3 regions of the Brevibacillus sp. YAE8 genome follow, and region 3 is predicted to be linked to each of the others. Evidence: riboswitches for the same ligand, from Rfam matches in the RefSeq annotation. Region 3 holds a riboswitch; each other region holds the start of a gene.
The links. Region 3 has a riboswitch for cobalamin ahead of AC27IT_RS11045 (ABC transporter substrate-binding protein). Riboswitches for the same ligand answer to the same signal wherever they lie in the genome.
Positions count from the first base shown of each region.

Region 1: it holds a riboswitch for cobalamin, as region 3 does, so the genes downstream of both, AC27IT_RS25605 (ABC transporter substrate-binding protein) here and AC27IT_RS11045 (ABC transporter substrate-binding protein) in region 3, are expected to answer to the same signal.
Region 2: it holds a riboswitch for cobalamin, as region 3 does, so the genes downstream of both, metE (5-methyltetrahydropteroyltriglutamate--homocysteine S-methyltransferase) here and AC27IT_RS11045 (ABC transporter substrate-binding protein) in region 3, are expected to answer to the same signal.

Region 1 is NZ_BAAIYG010000038.1:10,922-18,113, forward strand. It holds gene AC27IT_RS25585 (suppressor of fused domain protein) at 1-724, shown strand, start outside; gene AC27IT_RS25590 (class I SAM-dependent methyltransferase) at 769-1,629, opposite strand; gene AC27IT_RS25595 (heme ABC transporter ATP-binding protein) at 1,646-2,413, opposite strand; gene AC27IT_RS25600 (FecCD family ABC transporter permease) at 2,432-3,508, opposite strand; gene AC27IT_RS25605 (ABC transporter substrate-binding protein) at 3,513-4,673, opposite strand; cobalamin riboswitch at 4,821-5,018, opposite strand; gene AC27IT_RS25610 (winged helix-turn-helix transcriptional regulator) at 5,210-5,593, opposite strand; gene AC27IT_RS25615 (alpha/beta fold hydrolase) at 5,702-6,511, shown strand; gene AC27IT_RS25620 (DUF5680 domain-containing protein) at 6,670-7,143, opposite strand.
Region 2 is NZ_BAAIYG010000001.1:375,292-382,483, reverse strand. It holds gene nrdI (class Ib ribonucleoside-diphosphate reductase assembly flavoprotein NrdI) at 1-123, shown strand, start outside; gene nrdE (class 1b ribonucleoside-diphosphate reductase subunit alpha) at 110-2,194, shown strand; gene nrdF (class 1b ribonucleoside-diphosphate reductase subunit beta) at 2,259-3,212, shown strand; gene brnQ (branched-chain amino acid transport system II carrier protein) at 3,697-5,049, shown strand; cobalamin riboswitch at 5,198-5,397, shown strand; gene metE (5-methyltetrahydropteroyltriglutamate--homocysteine S-methyltransferase) at 5,542-7,192, shown strand, end outside.
Region 3 is NZ_BAAIYG010000005.1:287,427-294,618, forward strand. It holds gene AC27IT_RS11025 (YitT family protein) at 1-99, opposite strand, end outside; gene cobU (bifunctional adenosylcobinamide kinase/adenosylcobinamide-phosphate guanylyltransferase) at 377-943, opposite strand; gene AC27IT_RS11035 (ABC transporter ATP-binding protein) at 957-1,733, opposite strand; gene AC27IT_RS11040 (FecCD family ABC transporter permease) at 1,741-2,778, opposite strand; gene AC27IT_RS11045 (ABC transporter substrate-binding protein) at 2,781-3,758, opposite strand; cobalamin riboswitch at 3,909-4,057, opposite strand; gene AC27IT_RS11050 (MBL fold metallo-hydrolase) at 4,193-5,140, opposite strand; gene AC27IT_RS11055 (YbaK/EbsC family protein) at 5,218-5,703, opposite strand; gene AC27IT_RS11060 (cupin domain-containing protein) at 5,745-6,047, opposite strand; gene AC27IT_RS11065 (MerR family transcriptional regulator) at 6,276-7,034, opposite strand; gene AC27IT_RS11070 (hypothetical protein) at 7,155-7,192, shown strand, end outside.

The DNA.
Region 1 (7,192 bases), on a different contig from region 3:
GTATGCGCGCGACTGCATTGCGGAATCTCCCCTCTGTTTTCCGCTGGGAACGCCAGACACGAACGCTTTGTTTGCGCGCATCGAGTCTGCCCGGCAATTTTGGGCAAGCTGGGATGAGCATCCTTGGCCGGAACTGCAACACCAATACCTGGATGCGATCACATCCGCCCTCGGCCCGGTCAAAAATTATTACGGCATCGACGGCGGGCACTGGCCCCCGAAAGCGTTGGTGACGATCGAAAAGGGCGAGGTCACGTACGCGGTCACATTGGGCGTATCCATTGTGCCGCAGCCAAAAGTCGAGCAGTACACCGAATCACCGGAGCGGCTGCGCCGCTTTGAGCTGGCTTTTGCCTGCGAAACGAAATGGCTGGCTGAAAATGAACAGCAGCTTCTCTCCTACATCAGCGGGCAAACGTCGCTTCCCTGGTCGTACCTGACCTTCCTCGCCCAAGGGCACACGATTCCGTGCCAGGAGATCAGCCAGATCGACAGCCGCTTCACCGCGATGCTGCTCGCCCAGCCGGAACACGCTCCGGCCATTCCTTTTGCCGACGTGTACGGCGATCCTGTCAACTTGCTCTGGATGATTCCGCTCACCCAGCAGGAGCGGCAATTTGCTGAGGCGAATGGAACAGAGGCGTTGATCCGCCTGGCAGCGGGAACGACAGACGAGTGGATTTTCAACCGAAATGAAAAATGGATTAATTCAAGCGAAAACTAAAAAGCAACCCTGTCTGCCAAAGAAACAGACAGGGTTGTTTCCTGTTAGCGCGTCAGGCTGATCGTTCTCTCCGGCCTCCAGTACAGCAAGGCTGCCTTGAAATGATGCACATACGCCGGCTTGCCGTCTACCCATGACAAATGATTGCGCAATATCGCCTCGGCTTTCGCGCGGTCATAGTCCGTCTCCATAATCGCGCTGAGGTTTTGGCTGACGAATTGCTCCATCGTCTCATACACATACGTTTTTTGCAGCGGGACAATTTTGCAGTTCACATCAATGCCCAGTTCGTAGAGCAGGTTGGTCAGATGGATGTAGTCTCTGCGCGAAAATCTGATTTTGTACCCCAGCTTCTCGTAAATCTCCCAGTAGTGCGGTTTTTCCGGGCCGCTGGTCATCCCGATGACGGCCCAGCGCTTCGCCGCATTGTTCATGTTCGCCATCGCCTGATCGATCGCCTGCATCCGATAGTAGCAGTTGACGCCAAACACGACATCATGCCTGGCTGGCGGCTCGTACTCTTCCCACTTGGCATGGACGAAGCTCATGTTGGACAAGCCTTTCGCCCGCGCTTCCCGCTCCAGATAGCCCAGCACGCTGGCCGAGCTGTCTACGCAGGTGAGCGCTCCCGCTTTGCCCGCGGCCGCAAACGTGTAGTTTCCCCAGCCCGGCCCGATCTCCAGCACCTCGTCGCCTTCCTCGATGAACGACAGCAGCTCCCGGCCAAGCTCCTGCACGTAGCCGTCGGTTGCCACCTCCGCTCTTTTTCGCTGCAAAAACTGATCCCAAAAGCTTTCCTCAAGCTGGTCGTCGATCATGCGCTCCGGCAAGCGGCCTTCCCAGTTTTTCATCCCTTCCAACCACGCGCTTTTCGCATTCATCATCAGCTTTACTCCGTAGTACATCGTCTCCCCCCTCCGCTTACCGTTTCTCCGGCAGCATGGTCGTCAGCTTCAGCCCGCAGCTCCCTTGCCCAATCTCGACTTTTACCCCGTACACCTGCTCCATATGCGCAGGCGTAAACACTTCCTCCGGCCTGCCGGAAGCAAAAATTTCTCCTTGTTGCAGCAAAAACACCCGATCTGAGTACCGCGCGGCCAGTTCGAGATCGTGCAAAATCAGCACGACGAGCACCTGCTGCTGACGGGCAAGCTGGCGAACCAGCTCCAGCACCTCCAACTGGTGACGAATGTCGAGGGCGGATGTCGGCTCGTCCAGCAGCAACACTTCCGGCCGCTGGGCCAGCGCGCGAGCAATCAGCACCTTTTGCCGTTCGCCCCCGCTCAGCTCGTCTGTATATCGCTGCGCCATTCCCGCGATTTGCAGTTGCTCCATGATCTCGCCTGCAATGTGCAGGTCGGACGCCGTCACGTTCCACTGGATGTACGGCTTTCTGCCCAACAGCACGGTTTCCAGCACCGTAAGCGGATAGCCAAAAGCAGCCTGCTGCGGCACATAGCCGAGCTTTTTCGCCAACTCGTTGGCCGAGTACGAGCGGACATCTTTGCCATCTATCCATATCCGCCCTCGTTCTGCCGGGATGATCGAGGCCAGGCTTTTGAGCAAGGTCGTTTTCCCGGCACCGTTTGGCCCGATGATGCTTGCGACCTCGCCTTTTGCCAGGCTCATCTGGATTTGTTTCAAAATCGTCTTTGCTCCGTACCGGACCGCCAAGTCCTTCACCTGCATGAACACGCGATCGCCCCCCTACGCCCAGTAGTACTTGCGCTTTTTCAGCAGCAAATAAACAAAAAACGGAGCGCCGAACAGCGCTGTGACAATTCCCACCGGAATCTCGATCGGAGACAGGAGCAGGCGCGCCGCCGTATCTGACAAGAGCAGCAGCAGTGCGCCCAACAGGCAGGAGCACGGCAGCAAAAAGCGGTAGTCCGTCCCGATGATAATTCTGCTGATATGCGGCGCCACCAGCCCGATGAACCCGATAATCCCCGTAAAAGCAATCGTGACGGAAGCCATCAGGGTGACGACCAGCAGGCACACCCAGCGCACCTGTTTGACGTTGACGCCCAAGGTACGGGCAACATCTTCTCCCGCGCCAAGCGTATTCAAATCCCAGGCGTATTTGAGCAAAATGACGAGCGCGATCATAACCAGCGGCAGCAAAATATGCAGCACCTGCCACTTCGCTCCCCAAAATCCGCCCATCAGCCAGACGACCAAGTCTTTCAGCGCTTCGTTGTTGGAAAAATACTTCAGACCGGATACCCCCGCCGAAAACAAATGCCCTATCGCCACCCCTGCCAAAAGCAGCACCGTCGTCGAGCTGTTTTTCAGCTTGGCGATGCCGTAGACCGCGCACACAGCGAGACAGCCGAACACAAACGCGTTCAGTGCGATCATCCACTGCCCGGTCGAGACGAGATTGATGCCAAACACACTCGTCCCGGCCACGATGGCCAATGCGGCTCCAAAAGCGGCTCCGCTCGATACGCCGAGCGTAAACGGGTCTGCCAGCGGATTGCGCAAAATCGCCTGCATGATCGCTCCGGCACACGCCAGCGAAATCCCCGTGATGATCGCCATGACCATGCGCGGCAGCCGGATTTCGAACACGATGTAGGCCGTCATTTCATCGGCAGGCTGCCCGGCCAAAATCGCCAGCAGCTCAGGCAGCGGCACTTTTACCGCTCCCTGACTGATCGCATACAGGGTGGATAGCGCCAGCAGGAGCAAGAGGGTTGCGAGCATCCCCAGCTTGCTTTTGACGCTGCCTTGATAGATCGCATGGATCGGCCGTTCTACAAGCTGGTCCACTGGCTGCATACGGCTACTGAACATCCTTGAACGAATAGTGCCAAATGCCTTGGTACGGCACGCCTAACCATTTTTCAAAATACTCCTTCGCATACTGCTCCGGCTCGATATCCTGGAATTTATCCGGATACAAATATTTGGCCAACTGGAGATTGCCGATATACCGCTTGTCCGAGCCGACAAAGTTGGTGTAGAAAAAGTAAATGTCTTTCGTCTGCCCCGCCTTGAGGCGCGAAACAGAAGTCGTGCTCATGATATGACGCAGCGCGTCTTCAAACGGCTTCCTATCCTGCACGTTGTAACCGCCCAGCCACGTGCCGTGCAGCGTAATGACCTCCGGATTGCGCTTGAGCACGTATTCTTCGTCGACCATGATCGTCGTCGAAGCTTCCGCCGGGTCCCACTGCAGATCGGCGGCGTCTTTTCCGCCAGCCAAAATGGTCGCGTAGCCTTCCCCTACGCCGGGCTTCCCTTCGATGGACTGGCTGGGGAAAACCCGGTAGCCTCCGTTTGTATGGAGAAATCCGGCTGACAGGGCGAGCACCTGCTTTTTGTCTTCCTCCTTGATGCCTGCCACACGGTCGGCCAACAGCTTTTCAATCGAATGCTTCCAGGCGAGAAATTCGTCAGCCTTGTCCGATTTGTCAAAAATTTTACCGAGCAGCTTCAGTTCCTCGTCCATCTGCTCTGGCAAGTAGTTGTTGATCCGCACGACTTTGATTCCGGCTGGCTCCAGCTTTTCTTCCAGCGTTTTGTCCGGACGGTTCGTGTACGCAAAGACGACCTGCGGCTTCAGGCTGATAACCTGCTCCAGATTGATCTGTTTGGTTTCCCCCACATCCGGCTTGCCGTCAAAGCCGAGGTACGGGTTGTTTTTGACCGTCGTGTCGCCTGTAGCCAGCACGTACTGTTCCGCTCCCAAGAGCTTGATCGCTTCTGCCGTATTGCGGTTGAGGACGATCACGCGCTCTACTGGCAGCTTCAACGTGATCGTGGTCCCGGCAGAGTCTTGGAAGGTAAGCTCGTCTGCAGGCGCTTGCGCAGATTGCCCTGCTTGCCCCGTTTGCTCCGCCTGTTGGGCAGTTGGCGCAGCCGAGCATCCTGTCGCCACCAGCAACACAGCCAGCAGACCTGCCAGCCATACTTTGGCCCCTCTTCCTGTCTTTTGCAGCATCATTTCCACTCCTTTTTTCTTTTGATCGAATAGAAAAGCCCCGTCCCAACGGACGAGGCAGACGTGTAGAAGCTGTCAGTCGACATAGTTAGCCTAGACTCAGGCTGTCGCATCTTCTTCCTACACCTCTCCTTTTCCGCGAAGGTTACGGGTGTGGCAAACTAGGTAGGTCTCCTGGCTTTCGGCTCATCGCGCTCTTTCGTCTTCCCCGGCAGACATGCTTTACTCCGAGTGACATGTAGGAAAGAGAACTCCCCGTTTACAGTGGCGGGACCGCTCGGGATTTTCACCCGATTCCCTGTTACCCCTTGCTCTCGCAAAGGCACCTAGCTGCATGCTATTCATGTATTCACGGCTGATTATACCATTATTTTCATAAGGCAGGGACAACTGTTCAAACAAATCGGCTACTCTGCACTGCTCCTACTGGGAGCGAGGCGAGGCAAGGCCGCACAAACTGGACGGCTTACTCCTGTTCCTGGCTATAGGGCCACGCGGCATTCGCTGTCCGGTTCGGCCCCAAACGTTCCTTGCTCTCAGCAGCTACGGGCAGGCGGATCGTCTTCATCCGCCACAGGCACAGGTGTGCCAAACTGTTCTCCCCATGCAATCAAGTATTCAATAGCAGGGCGCAGGGCTTCTCCCCGCTCTGTCAGTTCGTACTCCACCTTTGGCGGAACGACCGGGTACACATGGCGCCGTACAATCCCCGCCTCCTCCAGCTCCCGCAACTGTTCCGCGAGCATTTTGTGATTCACGCCGATGATGCCTTTCTTCAGCTCGCCGTACCGTTTTTTCCCTTTCAAAAGCTGGCAAATGATCGTCGTTTTCCACCTTCCGGCAAGAATGGACACCGACAACTCAATCGGACACTGAAACTGCTTGCCGTTTATTTGATACATCACCTGCTGGTTCCCCATCGTTTCACTTCCCTTTTGGTAAGTATTCAACGAAAAAGTGCGTACTTACTTTTTTATAGTGCATTCGGTAAGATCACTTTTGTAAAACACGATTTCGAGGAGGAGCCCATGGAAAAATACGTTCAAGTCGGTCCCGCAAACGTCGCCTATGCCGTGGAAGGAAACGGGCCTGCCGTGCTATTGATTCACGGCACAGGAGGCAGTTACGAAGGCACGTGGGGCAATCTTAGAAACACTCTGGCACCTGACTTTACCGTCATCACCCCCAATTACAGCGGCTCGGGCAAAACGCAAGATTCCCGCGACCGGCTGGAGCTGGACGATTTGATCGAGCAAAATGTGCAAGCTGTTACGCAGGAAGGCTTTACACGCTTTCATGTCGTAGGCTATTCGCTCGGTGCCGTCATCGCGACTGCCATCGCCGCCAAATACCCCGAGCGGGTCCAATCCGTGACGCCAATCGCGGGCTGGGTAGAAAGCGATCCGGCCATCGCCTACCAGTTCGATCTGTGGCAAAAGCTGTTCCGTCAAGATCGGGAGCTGTTCGCCCAATTCGCCATCCATACCGGCTTTAGCTCGACCTTTTACAGCTCCTTTCAAACCGTGGAACAGTTGCACGAGTTTACAACCAATTTGGCTGCGACACTTGCCGAAGGGACTGGCAAACAGGCTGAACTTGACACTCGCATCAACCTGCGGCCCTTGCTTGGCAAAGTTACCGCCCCGGCGCAAGTCATCGGCTTGACTTACGACCGCATGGTGCCTGTCGAACAAACCAGAGAACTGGCCGCTCTCCTGCCTGACGCGCGCTACCACGAAATCGCTTCGGGGCATCTGGTGCTGTGGGAGCAGGAGGCAGAACTGATCGACACCATCGTGTCTTTTGTCCGCGCAATCCGCGCGCTTCCCCCAAAATAACCGGGCTCGCAGATTGATGATGAACACATCATTCAAAAAGCCACCTTTTCCGGGTGGCTTCCATAGCTTTTTTGCTGGATCGCTTCGAGCAGCTAAGGTTGGCGTTTTTCGTCTTCACGATCATGGCGAAAAAGGCACCGCAGCCGCTTACGCACTTCCTACTTTTTCAACACCCCGCCGTGATAGAGCAATTCATAGACAATCTCATCCTGGCGGTAAATAAATTCTTTCCCCTGAAAAAAGGTCGCATCGCCCTCATTCGTATCGACATAGCGCAAATCGTCCTGCACATGCTCGAATGCTCCCAAAAAACGGCCCTCCGCGTACATGTTCGACAAGCTGGCCTTAATCATCAGTCCCGCGGCATGCGCGTCGATTCGCTCCGGCTTGGTGATGTAGCCAAAATAATTCATCGCCCACACCGGGCTTTTTCGGAAATACACAACCTCTTGCCCGATAAAATCGCTCTCTCCCAAATAACTGTCGTGATAGGCCCACTCCCCGCTTACGTATTGAATGTCCTTGGACCCGAGCCGATACGGCAAAAGCCGCTTGGCTCCCCCTACATAAGTGTGCTGCTTGGCTTGCACGATGAACGTTTCCAGGTCGGCAACGGAAAAAAGGTCACGCATTCCCAACACCTCTTTTTCGGTTCGTTTCCTACATACAGTTCAAGAAAAG
Region 2 (7,192 bases), on a different contig from region 3:
AAAAGCGCAGACACGATCGCCAGCCAATATGGCGTTCCGGTCATTTCCAAATTCGAACTGTCCGGTACCGGCCGTGACGTGGAACAATTTACGAGTGGGGTGGCAGCAATTGCGACACATTGAATTGAACAACCAACTGATGCAGCGAGGAAGCGACGGATTTTACCAACTGGAAAAGGACAGAGAGGCAGTCGCGGTCTTCATGGAAGAAGTACAGGCGAAGACGATGACCTTCAACAGCGTGAAAGAGCGCATGGACTATTTGATCGAAAATGACTTTTATGAAAATGTGTATGAAAGCTACACGGTTGAACAGGTCGATGAAGTGTTCCGCCTGGCGCATGACGCTGGTTTTCAATTCGCTTCGTACATGGCTATCTCCAAGTTTTACAAAGACTACGCCCTGAAAACAGACGACAAATCGATGTATTTGGAGCAGTACCCGGATCGGGTGGCGATTGTGGCGCTCTCGCTCGGGCGCGGAGACTTCGAACTGGCGAAGCGGCTGACCGTGTCGATGATGGACCAGCGACTCCAGCCGGCGACGCCGACGTTCCTCAATGCAGGGAAAAGCCGCCGCGGCGAAATGGTCTCCTGCTTCCTGCTGGAAATGGACGACTCCTTGAACTCGATCAACTACGTTCTCGGCACTTGCATGCAGCTTTCGAAAATCGGCGGCGGCGTGGCCGTCAACCTGTCCAAGCTGCGCGGGCGCGGAGAGCCGATCAAAGGCGTCGAGGGCGCAGCCAAGGGCGTCATGCCTGTACTCAAGCTGCTGGAGGACGCGTTTTCCTACGCCGATCAGATGGGGCAGCGCAAAGGCTCCGGGGCAGCCTACTACAACATCTTCGGCTGGGATATCAACGAGTTTCTCGATTGCAAAAAGATCAATGCCGATGAAAAGTCGCGGATCAAGACGCTGTCGATCGGCCTGATCGTGCCGAATGTGTTTTACAAGCTGGCAGAGGAAAACAAGCCGTTGACAGTGTTCGCTCCTTACTCCGTCTACAAGGAGTACGGCGCCCATCTGGATGATCTGGATCTCGACGAGATGTACGACGAGCTGGTGGCAAACGAGCGCGTCAAGAAAAAGGTAGTCATGAGCGCCCGCGAAATGCTCACCAAGATCGCGATGATCCAGATGGAGTCGGGCTACCCGTACATCATGAACAAGACGAACGCGAACAAAAATCACGCGCTGAAGGACATCGGCTCCGTGAAAATGTCCAACCTGTGCACGGAAATTTTCCAGCTCCAGGAGACGTCCACGATTACCAACTACGGCGAGCCGGACATCATCCGCCGCGACATTAGCTGCAATCTCGCTTCCTTGAACATCGTCAACGTGATGGAGCACAAAAAAGTGCGCGAATCCGTGCGCGAGGGCATCGAGGCGATCACCGCCGTGAGCGATGTGACCCGCGTGGAAAATGCGCCAGGCGTGCAAAAGGCCAACCGCGAGCTGCATTCCGTCGGGCTGGGTGCGATGAACCTGAACGGCTACCTGGCGAAAAACAAGATCGCCTACGAGAGCGAGGAAGCAAAAGACTTCGCCCGCACGTTCTTCATGATGATGAACTTCTACTCGCTGGAAATGAGCATGGAGATCGCCATGGCCAAAGGGGAAACCTTCATGGGCTTCGAGCAGTCGGAGTACGCCAAAGGCACGTATTTTGACAAATACCTCGCAAACGACTACCGTCCGCGCACGGAAAAAGGCAAGCAACTGTTCGCAGGCATGCACATTCCGACGCCGGAGGATTGGGCCGCGCTCAAGCAAAAGGTGCAGAAGAACGGACTGTATCACGCGTACCGTCTGGCGATTGCGCCGACGCAGAGCATTTCCTACATTCAGAATGCGACGTCGAGCGTGATGCCGGTTGTCGAGCACATCGAAACGAGAACGTACGCGAACTCGACGACCTACTACCCGATGCCGTATTTGTCGCAGGAAAACTATTTTTACTACAAATCTGCCTATGTGATCGACCAGTTCAAAGTGATCGATCTGATCGCCGAAATCCAGGAGCATGTGGACCAAGGCATTTCCACCGTGCTGCACGTCAACAGCAACATCTCGACCAGAGAGCTGGCGCGTTACTATATTTACGCCGCGAAAAAAGGCTTGAAGTCGCTCTACTACACGCGCACCAAGCATTTGACGGTAGAAGAGTGCATTAGCTGCGCCGTTTAAGCCGTTTACTGTGAGGAACCATCCGGCATGGAACAAAGTTTTTTCAGAGAAGAGGAACGCCCTAATGAAAGCTGTCAATTGGAACAGGCCAGACGACGATTTTACGATGACGTTTTGGAACCAGAACATCATGCAGTTCTGGACCGATGACGAGATTCCGCTCTCGGATGACAAAATGTCCTGGATGGAGCTCAGCGCTTCGGAACGGGACACGTACAAAAAAGTGCTCGGCGGACTGACTTTGCTCGACACCGTGCAAGGCGGCGTCGGGATGCCGAAAATCATGGAGCATGTGGACGGGCTGCAGCGCAAAGCCGTCCTGGCTTTCATGGGCATGATGGAGCAAATCCACGCCAAATCGTACAGCAGCATTTTCACGACGCTCGCGGCCACGGAGGAAATTGACGAAATTTTTGCCTGGGTGGAGCAGAGTCCGCATCTGCAAAAGAAAGCGGCGCTGATCGCAAAGCGCTACCAGGAGATCGAGACGCCAAAAGATTTGTACATGGCGATGGTCGCCTCCGTCTTTTTGGAAAGCTACCTGTTTTACAGCGGCTTTTTCTACCCGCTCTTTTTGGCCGGGCAGGGCAAGATGACGAGCAGCGGTGAAATCATCGACCTGATCGTCCGGGACGAGAGCATTCACGGCCTGTACGTCGGCGTGCTCGCGCAGGAAGTGTACCAGCGGCTCAGCGTCGTGGAGCAGGCGACGGTCAAAGAGGAGCTGTACGCGCTATTGCACGAGCTGCACCAAAACGAAGAGGAGTACACCGTCTCCTTGTACACAGAGATTGGCCTGGCGGACGAGGTGTTGGCCTACGTGCGCTACAACGCGAACAAAGCGTTGATGAATCTGGGGCTGGAGCCGTTTTTCCCCGAGGAGGAAGTCAACCCGATCGTCCTGAACGGGATTCGCACGCACACGAAGCAGCATGATTTCTTCTCGAAAAAAGGCAATGGCTACGTCCGCACGCTCAACGTCGAGCCGCTGACGGATGACGATTTTCGCTTTGAGTAAAAAAGTTAAACGATCGTTTAAAAGGGTTGCTGTCTACAGACGGCAGCCTTTTTGTCGTGCCCGTTACGCGAAAAGGGGCGAGCGGCGCGCATGCACAGGCGCGCGCGAAGTAGCGGATGAGTTGCCCACATTCCTTCCTGTGAGATTTTCTCGATCAAGAATCTTTTATAGAAAGGAATAAAAGAATTCTTCATTTTAAAATACCTTTTCATTCATATTTATGTTATAAATAAATGATGTGTCGGCTCTTTTGATTGCCACCCGGTCGAGCCGAGTTGGGCTTAGGCTGGAACAGCAAAGCGGCAGTGACGAGAGTCGCAGAATCATCGTGTCATGCGTCTGGAGGACTGATTTATCTGACAATGAATCCAGTGTTATCCAGTTTGGCTGGAGGCTGGACGAGCCGCTAGACTTCGTGAATTTTTTCACTAATCTGAGGGTTCCTTACAAGGCCCTTCGTTCTTACTCACAGGAGGTTTTTGTCATGCTTCAAAAAGTTTCATATTCGTTTATCGTCATCATCGGATTTATGCTGTTTGCGCTGTTTTTCGGAGCAGGCAACCTGATTTTTCCACCGATGCTGGGACAGATGGCGGGAACGAACGTCTGGGAAGCCAACGCCGGTTTTCTCGTGACAGGGGTTGGCTTGCCACTTTTGGCAATTACAGCGTTGGTGTATTCAGGTAAAGACGATTTGCGTTCGCTCGCAAGCCGTGTGCACCCGCTGTTCGGTCTTGTTTTCACGATTTTGCTCTATTTGGCGATCGGGCCGTTTTTTGCGATTCCGCGCTCCGGGAATGTTTCGTTTGAGATCGGGATCAAGCCGTTCTTGTCCGAGCAGGCCGGGCCTTTTCCGTTGATTGTGTTTACCGTCTTGTTCTTCACGCTCGCTTGCCTGTTGTCGCTCAATCCTGGAAAAATTATCAATGTAGTCGGAAAAGTCTTGACACCGATGAAGCTGACGTTTATCGGCATCATCGTCCTGACGGCGATCGTGTATCCGATTGGCGAGCTGCAAGCGCCAGTGGGCGATTACCAGTCCAAGGCGTTTTTCAAAGGATTCCAGGACGGCTATTTGACGCTGGACGCGCTCGGGGCGTTTGTATTCGGCATCATCATCGTCAATGCGATCAAGGAAAAAGGGGTTACGTCGAAAAAGCAAATTTTGCTGACGTGCGCCAAAGCAACGCTGATTGCGGGTGCGCTCCTGGCGTTTTTCTACTCGGTGCTTGCCTACATGGGCGCTTCCAGCGTGGAAAAGCTCGGCCATTTGGAAAACGGGGCGCAAATTTTGGCCAAAGTGTCGAATTATTACTTCGGTTCTTACGGCGGCCTGCTGCTCGGCCTGATGATTACTGCGGCGTGCCTGACGACCAGCGTCGGATTGATTACGGCGTGCTCGTCGTTTTTCCACGCTATGTTTCCGCGCATTTCGTATAAAAAGTTTGCCGTCATTTTGGCTGTGTTCAGCACGCTCGTCGCCAATATCGGGTTGACTGCGCTCATCAAGGTGTCTGTTCCGATTTTGACGACGATGTACCCAATCGCCATCTCGCTGATCTTTTTGACGTTTTTGCATCAAAGGTTTGGCGGTCGGCCAGAGGTGTATCAAGGCAGCTTGTTCGGTACGTTTCTCGTTAGCCTGTTTGACGGGCTGAATGCTGCCGGGGTCGAGCTTGCGGCGATCAACGACGTCTTTTCCCGCTACTTGCCGATGTACACGATCGGCCTGGGCTGGCTGCTGCCTGCATTGATCGGGGGCGTTGGCGGCTACCTCGTTTATTTGATGCGCAAACCATCGCTGCGCGCGCGTGAGCTTCGCCTGACCAAGCAATAGGACAGGCATTATGAGGAAGCAGCCTGAACGTTGACATCAGTTTGCAAAGTGGAAATAGTTTAGCATGACAAAAACTGGTTTACGTGTTACTGTATGAAGAAAGGTGTGTCCCGCCCATTTTTGGGGCACATGCACTCATACCGACAATTTCATATGAGTGGAGACAGGTTCCTTGGCGATGAATATCGGCGCAAGGATGAAAAGGGAAGTCGGTGAGAATCCGACACGGTCCCGCCACTGTATGAGGGGAGTTTGCACAACTTTTGGCCACTGGTCGAGCTGACTGGGAAGGCGTTGTGCAGATCATGATCCTCAAGTCAGGAGACCTGCCTGTTTCGACAACACTGCTTAACCTACGGGAGATAGGGAGGTGTTAGGATGCTGTGATCTCAGTGTTTATTTGGCATTTCTAACGTTCTTTCTGATCGTTGGAGATGCCTTTTTTATTGGGCGAAATCGAAAAAATGATCGCAAAGGATGGAGAGGAAGCAAATGAAAAGCAGCAACTTGGGATACCCGCGGATCGGCAAAGATCGCGAGTGGAAAAAGGCACTGGAAGCTTTTTGGGCGGGGAAACTCGACGAGACGACATTCCTTGCGCAAATGGAGCAAATTCGCAAGCAGCACCTGGTCAAACAACAAAAAAAGGGGATCGACTGGATTCCGGTCAACGACTTTACGTTCTACGACCACATGCTCGACATGGCGGTCATGTTCGGCCTGATTCCGAAGCGGTTCGCGTATGCGGGCGGTCCGGTGCCGCTGGCTACGTATTTTGCGATGGCGCGCGGCAACAAAGACGCGGTCGCCAGCGAAATGACCAAGTGGTTCAACACGAACTACCACTATATCGTCCCCGAGTTCGGCGAGCGCACGCCTGTCTTGACGGAAAACAGGCCGCTACAAGCGTACCTGGAGGCGAGAGATCAGCTAGGGATCGCCGGCAAGCCTGTCATCGTCGGGCCGTACACGTTTGTCAAGCTGTCCAAAGGGTATGCCAAAGACGAATTTGAACGCGTCGTCGATCAGATCGTGCCGCTGTACGTGGACGTCCTTCGCGAGCTGGAACTGCACGGCGTCGAGTGGGTGCAGATCGACGAGCCTGCGTTTGTCCTCGATCTTACCGGGCAAGACAAAACACTCATTCGTCGCGTGTACGAGCAGTTCAGCCAGGCGCTGCCGCACCTGAAGCTGATGGTGCAGACGTACTTTGAAGCAGTGGACTGGTACGAGGAGCTGATTGAACTGCCTGTCCACGGCTTGGGCCTTGATTTTGTTCACGGGAAAACAGCAAACCTGGCGAACTTGACGACGCACGGTTTCCCGCAAGACAAAGTGCTCGGCGCCGGGGTCATCGACGGACGCAACATTTGGCGCTCGGCCCTGGAGGAAAAGTGGGAGTTGGTCAAAACGTTGTGCACCGTAGTAGCCCCAGAACGGGTATGGGTTCAGCCGTCGAGCAGCCTGCTGCACGTTCCGGTTACCGTCGAAGACGAAACCGATTTGCCGGAAGAAGTGCGCGTCGCATTGGCGTTTGCCGATGAGAAATTGGCTGAAGTGCGCTTATTAGTCCAAGGTTTCCAATATGGAAAGTATGTTATTTCGAAGGAAATCGCCCAGAACGAGAAAGACTTGCAGCGCTTGGCCCAATTTCCGGCACGGAACCGCCAGGAAGTGCAGGAGGCGAGAAAAGCGCTGGCGTCGACAGCGGCGAAGCGGGCAGTGCCGTTCCACGAGCGTCGCGAGATTCAGCAGGCGACGTGGAAGCTTCCGCTGCTGCCAACGACGACGATCGGCAGCTTCCCGCAGACGACAGAAGTTCGCCAGGCCAGACAGCAGTTCAAAAAAGGAAACTGGAGCGTCGAACAGTACGATGCGTTCATTCAGGAGCAAATCCGCGAGTGGATCGCCATTCAGGAACAGATCGGCCTGGATGTGCTGGTGCACGGCGAGTTCGAGCGGACAGACATGGTGGAATATTTCGGCGAAAAGCTCGACGGCTTCGTTTTCACGAAAAACGGCTGGGTGCAGTCGTACGGCTCCCGTTGCGTCAAACCGCCGGTCATTTACGGCGACGTGCAGTTCGTCTCCCCGATGACGGTCAAGGAGAGCGTATATGCCAAGTCGTTGACGGATAAACCAG
Region 3 (7,192 bases):
GTTCTGAAAGTTGATGTGATAATACGCAAAAGCAAGCAAACATGCTCCAAACAAAATCATACCGTAACGTCGAGTAAATTGCAGCGCTCTCCTCATCATCGATTCCTCGCATTTTTGTCGGTTTTGGCACAGACGACCAACCGACTACGGAGGAACATCGCAAGTATAAGTCGCTACTCATACAAAGGGCCTCGCTTTCGTAGTAGGCTAGTCGTCCAAGTGACGGTCGACTACTACGAAGCTAGATGTAGGAGAGGTCATACCGTTTCCAGATCGTCCTATGGGGACGCATGGTATCCTGATCCTTTCCATTGCTTTTCTTATAGTATAGCACAAAAAAGGGAAAAAGACGACGCGAAACCGTCTTTTCCCCTGCCTAAAAGCGAAACGCCCTGCTTTTGAGTTCCAGCGGAATGCCTGCTGTGAGCAGAAACACCTGGTCGGCCACCGCCGCCAGCCGCTGATTCATCAAGCCTGCCAGATCGCGGAACATGCGCCCTAACGGATACTCCGGCACCAGTCCGGCCCCGACTTCATTTGTGACAAACAAAATCGTCCCGGGAAAGTCCTCTACAGCCGCAATCAGCTCGTCTGCCTGCGCAAGCGTGCGCGCGAACGCCTCGTCCTGCTCGTGGCGAATCAGCCAGTTGGACAGCCAGACGATCAGGCAATCGACCACGACGACCGCCTGTTTTTGCGCCAGCTCGTCCCGTTGCCCAAGCGAGCGGATCACGTCTGCGAGGGCGTAAGGCTCCTCGATCGTCTCCCAGCAAAACGCGCTCGTTCGCCTGCGCTCGCGATGCCTGGCTATGCGCTCCTGCAACTCCTCGTCAAAAGCTTGCGCGGTGGCGATATAGACGCCCGATTGCCCCAGATGGGCCGCGTATTTTTCCGCGAAGGTGCTCTTGCCGCTGCGAGCGCCGCCTGTCACGAGTACGATCATCTGTATTCCCCCATTACGACCCGGATTGCAGCATGATTTGCGGCAAACGGTGGACAGGATGCTCCATGACGATCGGCCGCGTCCCGTACACCGCCTCGATCCGGTCGCTTTGCAGCATGTCTGTTGGCGTGCCTACGCCGATCTGCTCGCCTTTGTGCAGCATCAGGATGCGATCGCAATAGAGCGAAGCGAGATTCAGGTCGTGGAGCACCGCGACCACGGTCACCTGCGTCGTCTTTTGCCACTTGCGCACAATGTCCATCAGTTGAATCTGGTAGCCGATATCGAGATAAGTCGTCGGTTCGTCCAGAAGCAGCACCTGCGGCTTTTGGACGAGCGCCTTGCCCAAGGCGACGCGCTGCTTTTCCCCTCCGCTCAGTTGATCCAGTGTGCGATCGGCAAGCGGTGTCAGGCCCAAAAGCTGCATGATCTCGTCGATGAGCGGCCCGACGTCTGTCTGTTCCTCGCCCAGCCAGTTTTGGTACGGGTAGCGCCCCATTTCCAGCACCTCGCGAACGCGAAAGCCGACCGGAGGCAGCCCCTCCTGTTCGAGTACGGCGAGAACCCGCGCCAGCTCCTTGCGCGTATAGCGGCCAACCGGTTTGCCCGCGAGCGTGATTTCTCCCGCATCAGCGGCAATCACACCGGAGAGCATTTTCAAAAGCGTTGATTTTCCGCTCCCATTCGGGCCGATGATGCCAAAAAACTCGCCCCGCTGGACTGTAAACCCGATCTCGCGCAGGACGGACACATCCTGGTAAGACTTTTGCAGCCCACGCACTTCGATCATGACGCGACTACCTCCTTCCGATCCGTTTGTTTTGCTTCAGCAAATAGGCGAAAAACGGCGCTCCCAAAAACGCAGTCACGACCCCGAGCGGGATTTCTGTCGGCACGAGCAGCATTCGCGCCAGCGTATCCGCCCACAGCACGTACACACCGCCGCAGATGGTCGCCATCGGCAGCAAAATGCGGTAGTCAGGCCCGACCATCATCCGCACCAGATGCGGCACGACCAGCCCGACAAACCCGATGACGCCCGCAATCGAAACCGCCGCTGCAGTCAGTAGCGTAGAGACGAGCAAAATGATGAGCTTCGTCTTGTCAACGTTGACTCCGAGATGCGCCGCCTGCCGCTCCCCGAGCGCAAACAGGTTCAACGAGCGGGCATAGCCAAGCAGCACGAGCACGCCGATCAGCAAATACGGGACCAGGACGTACGTGAAGGCCCAGCCGCGAAACGACAGGCTTCCCATCAGCCAGAAAACGATCTCGTTCACCGTCTGATCCGACAGCGACACCATGAAGGACACGAGCGAGCCGAGAAACGCCTGAATGACGACGCCGGACAAAATCAGCGTCTCCGTCTGCAGCTTGCCTTGCGTCTTGGCGAGGGCAAGCACAATCCACAAGCTGACAAGCCCCGTCAAAAAGGCGACGACAGGCGTGCTCCACTCTCCAAGAACAGCGAACTGCAAGCCGAACAGGATCAGAAAAGCCGCCCCGACGGCCGAACCGGACGCTACGCCCATCGTGAACGGGTCCGCAAGCGGGTTGCGCAGCACGCCTTGAAAGCCCGCGCCCGCAAGCGACAGGCAAGCTCCGATCAAAATGGCCAGTACGACGCGCGGAAAACGCACTTTCATCACGATCTGCTCGGACGACTCCGGCCATGTCGCCGGAATCCACTCCGACATGCCGGGAAGCTGGTGCAAGAGGATGAGCCATACTTGCGAAAGAGGGAGCGACGCCGCCCCCATCGAAATGCTGACCACCACGGATACGAGCAGCACAAGGCTGCTCGCTCCTCCCCATATAAGCCATTGCTTTTTCATTTTTATTTCACCAGGTCAGGATAAATCGCTTTAGCTACCTCGATCAAACCTTGTGTAATGCGCGGGCCTGGGCGCGCCAGCAGGTTTTGGTCCATTCCGAACACTTGCTTCTCGCGGATCGCCTTCATCGTATCCCAGCCGTTGCGCTTTGCGATGATCTCTTCCAGCTTCGTGCCCGTCTTGTCATCCGTAATGCCTTTGGCGTACAAAATGACGTCGGGATCGCTTTTCAAAATCTTTTCCTCGCTGATCGGGTTCCAGCCCTCTGTGTCGGCCGCAATGTTCGTCCCGCCTGCCAGCGTCACCAACTCGTCGAGGAACTCCCCTTTGCCCACGGTCCAGCCTGGCGCAAACTCCAGGTACACTTTTTTCTTGTCTTCCGGCTTCACCGCTTTGACGGCTTCCTGTACGCGGGCGATATCCTGCTTCATCGCGGCGACGACTTTTTCCGCCTGCTCCTGTCGGTTGGTGATAACCCCCATCGTCAAAATGTTGTTCAGGATGTCATCCACTTTTTTCGGATGCGTGACGTACACTGGCATGCCGAGCGATTTCAGCTTGTCGGCAACCGGCTTTTCCATCGAAATTCCGCCGATGACCAGATCGGGCGACTGGGCGAGAATCGCTTCTTCGCTCGGCTTGACGACTCCGCCCACTTTTGGCTTCGTGCTCGCTTCTGCCGGATAGTCGTCGAAGTCGGAGACACCGACAATCCGCTCGTTCAAGCCGAGCGCGAACAAGATTTCCGTCTCTGCCGGGGAAGTCGAGACGATTCGTTGCGGCTCTTTTGCCACGGTCACTTCTTTTCCGGTCGCGTCTGTGACGGTAAGCGGGTAGACGGTCTGCTTGGCAGCCGCGTCCTGTGGTGCTGTCTGCGGTGCTTCTGCCTGCGGAGCAGGTGCCGTCTGGGTGTTGCCGCCGCAGCCGACGAGACTTGCAGCAAGCACCAGCGGGCTGAGCAGTTTCCATGCGCGTTTCATATGTATGACTTCCTTTCTGTGCGACTGGTTGATTCTTAGCAAACAAAAACCCTTCGCTTCCAACCGGAACCAAAGGGTCGACATGTCAGGCTCATCCATGCTCACGCAAAAAAACGTCCTGAACGGGCCGAACCTTTCCGCGAAGGCGCAGGCACATCAGGCAAACAGGCAGGTCTCCTGGCTTGGCAGCTATTGCGACAGCCGCTTTACAGTGGCGGGACCGCGCCGGACTTGCACCGGCTTCCCTTTTCACCTCGTCCTTTGGCAAGGACCAAGGCACCTGTTTGCGCGTATTCAATTGCAATGGCCTACAACTGCTAAGACTCATCCATCATGATAGCATTCCTTTGCCAAAAAAAGAATGCTTTTTCGCTGCTGCCACGGCTACGTAAGCCCATGCTGCCCGTCTCGTACCCGCTGTCTGGCGTCTCCCGCTATTTCCTGCGCTTTTGCAAATAGTCGACAATTCCCATCGCACATACTTGCAAATCGAGCCGCAGCACGTCCAGCACCTCATGCCCGTCGCCGATCCCGAACGATTGCAGATGCGCCAGTACACGCCCGAACAGCCGCTCCGCCAGTTCGCCATCGCCGAGTCCGGCGGCTACGACCGCCTCCCCTTCCGCGACAAAGACAGGAAGCCACTCGCGCACCTGCCGATAGACGTCGGCAACATCGTCAGTCATGCCGAAATGCCCGAAATAGATTCGCGCAAGCCCGCGCTGTTCAAAGCGTTCCACGGAGCGCAGCATCGCCTGCGGGTCAAACTGGTTCGGCGAGGTGGACGGCAGGACGAAGTGAATCCCGTCCCGTTGAAGCTGCGGATAGAAGACACCCGCTGTATCTCCCGTGAACATGCCGCGGCTGACCGGGTCGTAAATGCTGAAATGATGGTTGGCATGTCCCGGCGTGTCCCAAAATTCCAGGACACAGTTGGCGCCAATTTGCAGCGTCTCCTGGTCGGCGCGCACGATGATCCGCTCTTCGGGAACGGCGACAATCGGGTCGAACAGGCGGTCAAAATCGTCGTGATACACCGCTCTGGCGCCCGCGATCAACCGGCTCGGGTCCACCAGATGGCGCGCTCCTTTTGGATGCACCACGATTTTTGCCTGCGGGCACTCGCGCAAAAAAAGTCCCGCTCCCCCCGCGTGATCGAGGTGAATGTGCGTCACGATGATGTACTTCACTTGCTCCGGGGAAAATCCGAGCCTGCGCAGCCCTTCCCGTATGTACGGGACAGAAGGACTCGGCCCTGTCTCGACCAGGGTCAGCTCGTCCTCGGCGATGACGTACGTTCCCGTCCGCTGCGCCCAGCCCATATCAAACCCGTCGATCAGATGGATGCGATGCCCCAGGAAAATCGGTTCTGTAGCTTTCATGTATACCCTCCTCGTTGTTTTAGGAATATTTCCACTTTATCATCTATTCTACAACGAGGCGATAGACCCCTTTGCCGCTAGCGGCACGAAGCGATACAGGCGACCTGTCCGTTCGTCATTTGCACCAGTTGCTCGGGAGTCAGTCGAAACACCGCTTTCGGATGCCCTGCCGCCGCCCAAATGACTTCATAGCGGAACAAGTCTTCGTCAATCCACGTCTCGATTGGCTCGCGATGCCCGACAGGGGCCACGCCGCCGATCACAAAGCCCGTTTTTTCCCGGACAAAATCCGCATCGGCTTTGCCCGGCTTTTCTCCGACCAGCTTTGCCAGTTGCTTCTCGTCGACCCGGTTTTCGCCACTGGCGACCACGAGCAACGGCTTGTCTGACGAGGGCAGCCGAAAAATGATTGATTTCGCGATTTGCGCTACCTCACAGCCGATCGCGGCCGCCGCTTCCGCCGCCGTCCGGGTGCTGTCCGGCAATTCGACGACTTGATTGGCGTACCCGAGTTCTTTCAGCTTCGCCTGTACCTTTTGCGCGCTTTCTTTTACTGGTTGCATCTGCCTCATTCTCCTTTCGCTCCCTTGAGTAGCATTGCCACTCATCTCTCTTCGTAGTACATCACGACCTGGATGACCGCTTGCTGTTCGCCGTCATTGCTGTACGCGTGGGGGACGCTGCCCGTGAAGCGAATCGCGTCCCCTTCGCCGAGGCGAAACGTCTCTTCCTTGATTTTCAAGGCAAACCGTCCGGCGCTGACGCTTATATACTCGTAAACACCGTCATTGTGCGGCATGGAGAGATAGCTCGCGCCCGGGTCCAGCTCGAACAGATTATATAACGCAACAAACAGAAAAGAAAAGCGGTTGGGCGGCTCCCTGCTGCCCGCCCGCTGTCTGTTCACGGTAACACGCGTTCAGCGCGAAAAAACTCGACCTCGATGGACGGATTGGCTCACTCCCTTGGGCCAAAAGTTTTCGTCAGCGAAAAAATTCCGGTTCCAGCCAAGGGGCGTGAGCCAGGCCAGCTTGGCATGAAACAGGCATGAAAAAACACCGCCCCAACCGGATCGAAGCTTTCCGATCTGATTCAGGGCGGTGCGCGGTTTGTTTTTCTCGACGCTATCGGCTGTCTACGCTTGCGTATAAATCACGACAGCATCGCGGAGAAACGCCGCCAGTCCCGGCTGGGTTTTATCGTAGTAGGCGGTGAAGCGCGGGTCGTCCACATACATTTGCGCCACCCCGGCGTGCGCTTCCTTGCTGTAACTGTCCCAGTAAAACGTCAGCCACTGGCGATGCAGGTCGGCCGCTTTCTGCGCAAGCTCACTGCCCGGATCTCCCGTGGCAAACGCCTCTTCCAGCGTCTTGTGCAACTCTGCGTTCAACTGCTCAAGCCGGTTGTACTCTTCCTCGGTCATTTCCTTGAGTTTCCGGTTGGAACGGTCCACCTGCTCGTCGCCGTATTTGGCGCGAATTTCTTGCCCGTACTGCTTCTCATTGTCATCAATCAGTTGCTGCTTGAAGCCTTCGAATTTTTGTTTGTCCGTCATCGTTTTCGTCCCCTCTCTTTGCGCTAAGGTTAGATCGACATTGGCGATCAGCCGATCGAGCTGCGCCCGTTTGTCCAGCAGCTTCGCGCGGTGCTCCCGCAGTGCCTGGACGGCGTCGAAGGTCGGCGAGCTGACAATTTCCTTGATCTCCTCCAAGCTCACACCCAACTCGCGGTAGAACAAGATTTGCTGCAAGCGATCCACTTCTGCCTGCCCGTAAATGCGATACCCGGATGAATTGATTCTCGCCGGCTTGAGAAGGCCAATCTCATCGTAGTATCGGAGCGTCCGGGTGCTGACGCCCGCCAGGAGACCCAGCTTTTGCACCGTATATTCCATCTTCCATCCCTCCTGACAAATTCATCGTACACATTTACGCACCGTCAAAGTCAACCGTAGTTCTGTCAGGAAAAATATGTTAACCTATTGGTAAGCCACTGGAAAAAGGGGGACTTTCTAATGCTCTATACCCTCGTTGTTATTTTGGCTGTTCTCGG